DNA from 2 places in the Isoptericola sp. NPDC060257 genome. Region 2 is predicted to be linked to the other one. Evidence: predicted binding sites of a transcription regulator. Region 2 holds the regulator's gene; the other holds the start of a gene.
The links. The regulator HspR, encoded in region 2, represses chaperone genes until heat shock. The targets are predictions, from matches to a motif close to AAGTTGAGTCNNNNNGACTCAACTT.
Positions count from the first base shown of each region.

Region 1 (3,400 bases), on a different contig from region 2:
CGTGACGGCGCGCTGCAGCTCGTCGATCTCGACCGGCGAGGAGTCCATCTCCATGCGCAGGCGCGACGCCGCCTCGTCGACGAGGTCGATCGCCTTGTCGGGCAGCTGCCGGCCGGTGATGTACCGGTCGGACAGCGCGGCGGCGGCCACGAGCGCGGAGTCGGCGATCGTCACCTTGTGGTGCGCCTCGTACCGCTCCTTGAGCCCGCGCAGGATCGCGACCGTGTCCTCCACGGACGGCTCGCCGACGAACACCTGCTGGAACCGGCGCTCGAGGGCCGGGTCCTTCTCGATGTGCTCGCGGTACTCGTCGAGGGTCGTGGCGCCGACCAGGCGCAGCTCGCCGCGGGCGAGCATCGGCTTGAGCATGTTGCCCGCGTCCATGGCGCCCTCGCCGCCGGCGCCCGCGCCGACGACCGTGTGCAGCTCGTCGATGAAGGTGACGACCTCGCCGTCCGACGCGGTGATCTCCTCGAGCACGGCCTTGAGCCGCTCCTCGAACTCGCCGCGGTACTTGGCGCCCGCGACCATGCCCGCCAGGTCGAGCGCGACGAGGCGCTTGCCCTGCAGGGACGTCGGGACGTCGCCCGCGACGATGCGCTGGGCCAGGCCCTCGACGACGGCGGTCTTGCCGACGCCGGGCTCGCCGATGAGCACGGGGTTGTTCTTGGTGCGGCGGCTGAGCACCTGCACGACGCGGCGGATCTCGGAGTCGCGGCCGATGACAGGGTCGAGCTTGCCGTCGCGGGCGCGCTGCGTGAGGTCGCTGCCGTACTGCTCCAGCGCCTTGTACGTGCCCTCGGGGTGGGGGCTGGTGACGCGGGAGGAGCCGCGGACGGCGGGCAGCGCGGCGCGCAGGGCGTCGGCGGTCGCGCCCGCCTCGGCCAGCGCCTGGGCGGCGGCGGACTGCCCGGCGGCGAGCGCGATGAGCAGGTGCTCCGTCGACACGTACTCGTCGCCGAGCGCCTCGGCCTCCTTGGCCGCGTTCTCCAGCACCGCGCTCATCGCGCGCGACGGCGCGGGCTGCGCGACGGCGGACCCGCTCGCCTGCGGCAGGGCGACGAGGGCCGCGCGGGCACGCTGGCCGATCTGCTGGGCGTTCGCGCCGACGGCGTCGAGCAGGCCGACGGCGACGCCGCCCGTCTGCTGGAGCAGCGCCTGCAGCAGGTGCACGGGCTCGAGCTGGGGGTTGCCCGCGGCCGACGCCGACTGGACGGCGTCGCCGAGCGCCTGCTGCGACATGGTCGTGAGCTTGATGTCCATGGGACCTCCGGGATGACGTGCGATGACACGGGAAAAACGTCTGTCGGGGGAACGCCGCCAAAGTTGAGTCTATTCCGCTCAACTTTGATCGCAAGCCGCCCGGGGTGCCGGGTGGCTCCCGGACGGCCGCTGCGGGATGCTGGGCCGGTGACCACTCCAGCCCGCGGCCCCGTGCGCCGCCTCCGCACCGCGATCGCGGCAGCCCTGGCCGCCGTCGGCCTCCTCGCCCTCGCCGGGTGCATGAAGGTCGACATGGACATGACGCTGTCGGAGGACGACACCGTCTCCGGCTCGATCGTCATGGCCGTCTCCAACAGCCTGGCCGAGACCATGGGGATGGAGCCGGGCGAGCTGTGGAAGCAGGCGGGCGGGGAGCTGTCCCAGAACCTCCCCGAGGGCACGTCCCAGGAGCCGTACTCCGACGACGAGTACACCGGCACCCGGTACACGTTCACCGAGGCCCCGATCAGCCAGATCTCGGGCGAGGGCGGCGAGGACCTCACCATCACCCGCGACGGCGACGACTACGTCGTCGACGGCACCATGAACCTCTCCGAGGGCGCCGACCAGCTGAAGTCGCTGCCGCAGAACGTCCAGGACGCCTTCGACGTCAGCCTCGCCATCACCTTCCCCGGCCCGGTCAGCGACGCCACCGGCACCATCGACGGCAACACCGTCACCTGGACGCCGACGGTCGGCGAGAACACCGAGATCCACGCCGTCGGCGCCGCCAGCGCGGGCAGCAGCTTCCCGTGGTGGATCGTCGGGCTCGTCGTCGGACTGGTCGTCATCGGCCTCGTCGTGTGGTTCGTCGTGCGGAACAACCGCCGCCCCGCCACGTCGACGGGCACGGTCACGGGCACCGCGACGGGCGACGCCGCCCTCGCCGCGCAGGCCGCCCCCGGGGCCGTGCCCGCCGCCGGCCCGACGCCGGAGGAGCAGGTCTTCGGCGCGCCCGCGACCCCGCCCGCGGAGCCGGGCACCGGCCCGGTCGCCGAGCCGCTCGAGCCGGAGGCCGCGCCCGAGGCCGCCCCGCCCGCCGGCCCCACGACCGGCCCCGTCGCGGAGCCGCTCGAGCCCGGCCGCCCGGGCGAGGAGGACACCGTCCGGCAGGAGCCCGCCGCGACGCCGGGTCCCGACGTCGAGCCCGACGTCACGGGCACTCCCGACGACCGCCCCGGCGACGAGGACCGCCCGTCCGGTCCCGCGCAGGGTGCCTGACGCGCAGACCGCGCCGCGCCCCGGGCCCGGGGCGTGGCGCGAGGACGTCCTCGGCCCGGAGTTCCGGGCGCGCACGCTGCCGCTGCCCGGTGGCGCGGAGGCCGTGCTGGTGCGGCACGTGCCGTCCACGCCGGACGACGACGGCGCGCCGGGCCCGCACGGCGTCGCGCGCACGGCGGTGCTGTCCGTGCACGGGTTCGTCGACTACTTCTTCCACCCGCACGTCGCCCGCACCGTCGCCGCCCGCGGGCACGCGTTCTACGCCGTCGACCTGCGCGGCCACGGACGGGCGCTGGCCGCGCACGTCGCCGCCGGGCGCGACCCGAACCTCGTGGACGACCTGGCCCTGTACGCCCAGGACCTCGACGCCGCGGCCGCCGTCGTGCGGGCCGCGGGACACGAGCGGCTGGTGGTGCTCGGGCACTCCACGGGCGGCCTGGTCGCGCCCCTGTGGGCGAACGCCCGCCCCTCCCGCGCGGACGCGCTCGTGCTCAACAGCCCGTGGCTGGAGCTCAACGAGAGCTGGCTGATGCGCGGCCCGGCGACCTGGGCGATCGACGTCGTCGGACGCGTCGCGCCGCGGGTGGTCGTGGGTGCCATCGGCGAGCACTACGGCGCCGCGCTGCACCACGAGACCGGCGGAGAGTGGGACTACGACCTGGCCTGGAAGCCGCACGCCGGCTTCCCCGCCCGCGCCGGGTGGCTGCGCTCCGTGCGCCGGGCGCAGCACCGGGTGGCCCGCGGGCTGGACCTCACGATCCCGGTCCTCGTGCTCGCGTCCGACCGGTCCGGCCCGGCGCGGTCGTGGCACGACGAGCTGGTCACCACGGACTCCGTGCTGGACGTCGCGCACATCCGCGACCGGGCGCCCCGCCTGGGCAGCGACGTCACCGTGCGGACGGTCGCCGGCGGCGCG
Region 1 covers NZ_JBHXAW010000285.1:785-4,184, reverse strand. The annotation lists gene clpB (ATP-dependent chaperone ClpB) at 1-1,263, opposite strand, end outside; gene ACFWEK_RS18155 (LppM family (lipo)protein) at 1,411-2,484, shown strand; gene ACFWEK_RS18150 (alpha/beta hydrolase) at 2,477-3,400, shown strand, end outside.
Region 1: ACFWEK_RS18155 (LppM family (lipo)protein) is a predicted target of HspR. The motif match lies at 1,324-1,348, and genes of this name have one in related genera.

Region 2 (3,400 bases):
TCGGGGCCACCTCCGCCGGCGCACGCCCTTCGATCTCCGTGTACCAGAGCACGGCTTGCCAGCGCTCCGGCAGCGCCTGGTAGGCGTTCTTCACCACGGAGTGCTCGAAGCCCTCGAACGTGGCGACGTCGGTGGGGTCCACGAGGCCGAGCGCGGCCTCGAACGTGCCGTCGTCGGACGTCGGGCGGGTGCGCTTCACGCCCCGCGCGAGGTCGGCGGCGAGGCGCCGCACCACGGTGAGCAGGTAGGCGCGGAAGGTCGCGTCCGGGCCGCCGCCGTGCTGCAGCACGTCGAGCACGCGGTGGAACGCCTCGGACACGAGGTCGTCCGCGTCGGCCGACGACCGGACGTACTGCCGGGCCACGGCCCGCGCCGCCGGGACGTGCCGGGTGTAGAGGGCCCCGAACGCCTCGAGGTCGCCGCCGCGCACGTCGAGGATCAGCTCGGCGTCGCTGCGCGCCGAGTCGTCTGACCCCACGTAGACGTCCGTCATGGCCGACCTCGCTCTGGCTGCACTGCGCGCCCAACCGCGCAGACTCCCGTACTCTACGTGCTCCCCGCCTCGTCCTCCGGGGTGAAATTCCCCAGGAACAGCGCAGGATTTCCGCAGTTTTCCGTGCCTCGGGCAGCGGAGAGGGCTATCCCGGGGCACCTACCGATGAAAGTGGCGGACAACTGCGTCATGATGGCTGCCCATGGCGGTCCCATCATCATGAACCGGTCCACGAGCGGCCCCCGCGGCGCGCCCGAGAACGATGCGCCCGAGCACGACGCACCCGAGCACGTCCCGGACGTGATCGACCGCTGGCGTGCGACGAGCCTCGCCGAGGTGTGGCTGCGTCCTGACGACTGGTACCACCCCGCCGTCGACGCCCTTGTCGAGGCCTTCGACGACGGCCGCTCCCCCCACGCCGCCGCGCACCGGCTAGGCGCCGCGCGCGGGCGGGCCGGCGTCGGCCTGGGCGAGACGCTGGACGACGTCGAGTGCCTGTACCGCTCCGCCCACCACCCGCCGGACCCCGACGCGATCCGCGCGGTCGCCGTCGGGTGGGTGCGAGGCCGCGACGCGGAGCCGGCGCTCGGCGCTCTGCGCGACCCCAGCTCGGGGCTGCCCACCCGCGAGTACCTGGCCGAGCGGCTGCGGGAGACCTACGGCGCCGCCGTCGGCGCGGACCAGGGCGTGCCGGACACGCACTGCCTCGTCGTCGTGGACGTCGCCGTCGACGGCCTTGCCCCGTGGGACCGCGCCGCGCGCTCCGCGACCGTCGGGCGCGCCCTCGAGCAGGTCTTCGGGGAGGGCCATCCGATGGCCGCCCTCACGGACGGCGTGTTCACGGTGCTCGCGCGGCGCGACACGGGGGTGCCCGACCTGGCCAAGGCCACCCGCGGGGTGGTGGAGCGCAACGCCGCGCTCATGGGCCTCGGAGACGTGCTGAGGCGCCCCACCCGGGTATGGGTGGAGCGCCTCCCGACGTCGCACGCCGCCGCCGTCGAGCTCCTGACGCAACTGGCCCGGTAGCCGCCCCGGGGACGTCCCGGGGGTCGGGTCAGTGCTGCGCGTACGTGAGGCAGTCGGCGTGGCTCTCGTCGTCGGGGCCGGGGCCGACGCGGATGGCCGACGCCGCGCACTCGAGGTCGGTGTTGTGGACGCAGTCGCCGCGCTGGCAGGCGCCCACGTGGGCGACGACCTTCTCGAGGCCGCCCTTGGAGCTCAGCGGGATGAACGTGGCGCACGCCGCGTCGCCGCTGTGCCCCGCGATCGTCACCGCCCCGGCGTGGCAGCCGTGGTCGTGGTTGTAGCCGCAGCCCTCGACCGTGCACTCGGTGACCTCGGGCATCTCCATCAGCGTGCTCATGGTGCGCTCCTCGCCGCTCGACGCCGGCTCTCGCCGCCTTCGACCACGATATTCCTCTCGCACGGAATTGCACAGTGAATGCGCGATCGAATTCACGACTGGTCAAATAAGGAATGCCTTACCCATTGCCTCGCGAATTAGCGAAGAATTGCGTTGCGGAAAGTCGTCAGCCGCGGCGGTGCGGGCGCCACAGCACCAGCGCGCCCTCCTCGGCCTCGAGGTCGGCCCGCTCCGCGCGGCGCACGCGCTGGCCGCGGCGCACGACGACGACGTCGCCCGTCGTGCCTGCCGTGAACACCCAGCCGCCGGGCGGCTGCATGGCGAGCGCCGCGAGTCGGCCCTCGAGCTGGGCGACGTGCTCCTGGAGGTCGAGGATGCGCCGGATCCCGGCGAGGTTGATGCCCTCCACCTGCGCGAGGCGCTGCACCTCGAGCAGTCGTGCGACGTCCCGCTGCGAGTAGCGGCGGCCACGGCCGGCGGTGCGGCGCGGCGTGACCAGCCCGAGGCGGTCGTACTGCCGGAGCGTCTGCGGGTGCATGCCCGCGAGCCGGGCCGCCTGCGACACGGTCAGCACCGGCGCGTCCTCGGTGACCATCGCTACCTCCTCGCTCGGTGCCGCTCCTCGGTGCCGCCCCGGGCCGGTCGCCCCGCGCGCCGCCGCGGCGTCATTCCGCCGCGCGCTGCGCGAGCCCCGCCCGCACGTCCTCGTGGTCGCTCTCGGCGGCGAACGCCTCGAGCGCCTCCTTCGCCTTCTTGCTGAGCTTCTGCGGCACGGCCACCTGGACCGTGACGAGCAGGTCACCCTGAGTCTTGGCGTTCTTGACGCCGCGGCCCTTGACCCGCAGCACCCGCCCGGTAGGCGTGCCCGCCGGCACCTTGAGCTTCACGGTGTGCCCGTCGAGCGTCGGCACCTCGACCGTCGTGCCCAGCGCGGCCTCCGCGAACGTCACGGGGACCGTCATGCGCAGGTTCGCGCCGTCGAGCGTGAACACGGGGTGCGGCGCGACGTGCACGGTGACCACCAGGTCGCCGGCGTCGCCGCCGCCCGAACCGGGGCGCCCCTTGCCGCGGATGCGCAGCTTGCGGCCGTCGTTCACCCCGGCGGGGATCTTGGTCTTGACCTTGCGGCCGTCCACCGTGAACTCGACGGTGGCGCCCTCCACCGCCGTGCGGAACGGCAGCGTGGTCTCGGCCGCGACGTCCGGGCCCTTCTGCGGCGTGGTGAAGCCGGCGCGCTGCCGGCCGCCGCGGAAGCCCCCCTGGCCGCCGAGCATGGAGCTGAGGATGTCCTCGAAGCCTCCGCCACCCGCGCCCCCCTGGGGGTACTGCTGATAGCGCTCGTTCGGGCCGGCGCCGCCGCCGAACATCGAGCCGAAGACGTCCTCGAAACCGTTGCCCCCGCCCCCGCCCGGGCCCGCCGCGAAGCGGGCGCCGCCGCCGGCCATGGCGCGCACGGCGTCGTACTGCTGACGCTGCTCGGAGTCGGACAGCACGGCGTACGCCTCGCCGATCTCCTTGAACTTCGCCTCCGCCGACGCGTCGCC
Region 2 covers NZ_JBHXAW010000335.1:572-3,971, forward strand. The annotation lists partial or broken gene ACFWEK_RS19435 (sigma-70 family RNA polymerase sigma factor) at 1-493, opposite strand, end outside; gene ACFWEK_RS19440 (hypothetical protein) at 713-1,519, shown strand; gene ACFWEK_RS19445 (DUF1540 domain-containing protein) at 1,548-1,856, opposite strand; gene ACFWEK_RS19450 (heat shock protein transcriptional repressor HspR) at 2,023-2,451, opposite strand; gene ACFWEK_RS19455 (DnaJ C-terminal domain-containing protein) at 2,522-3,400, opposite strand, start outside.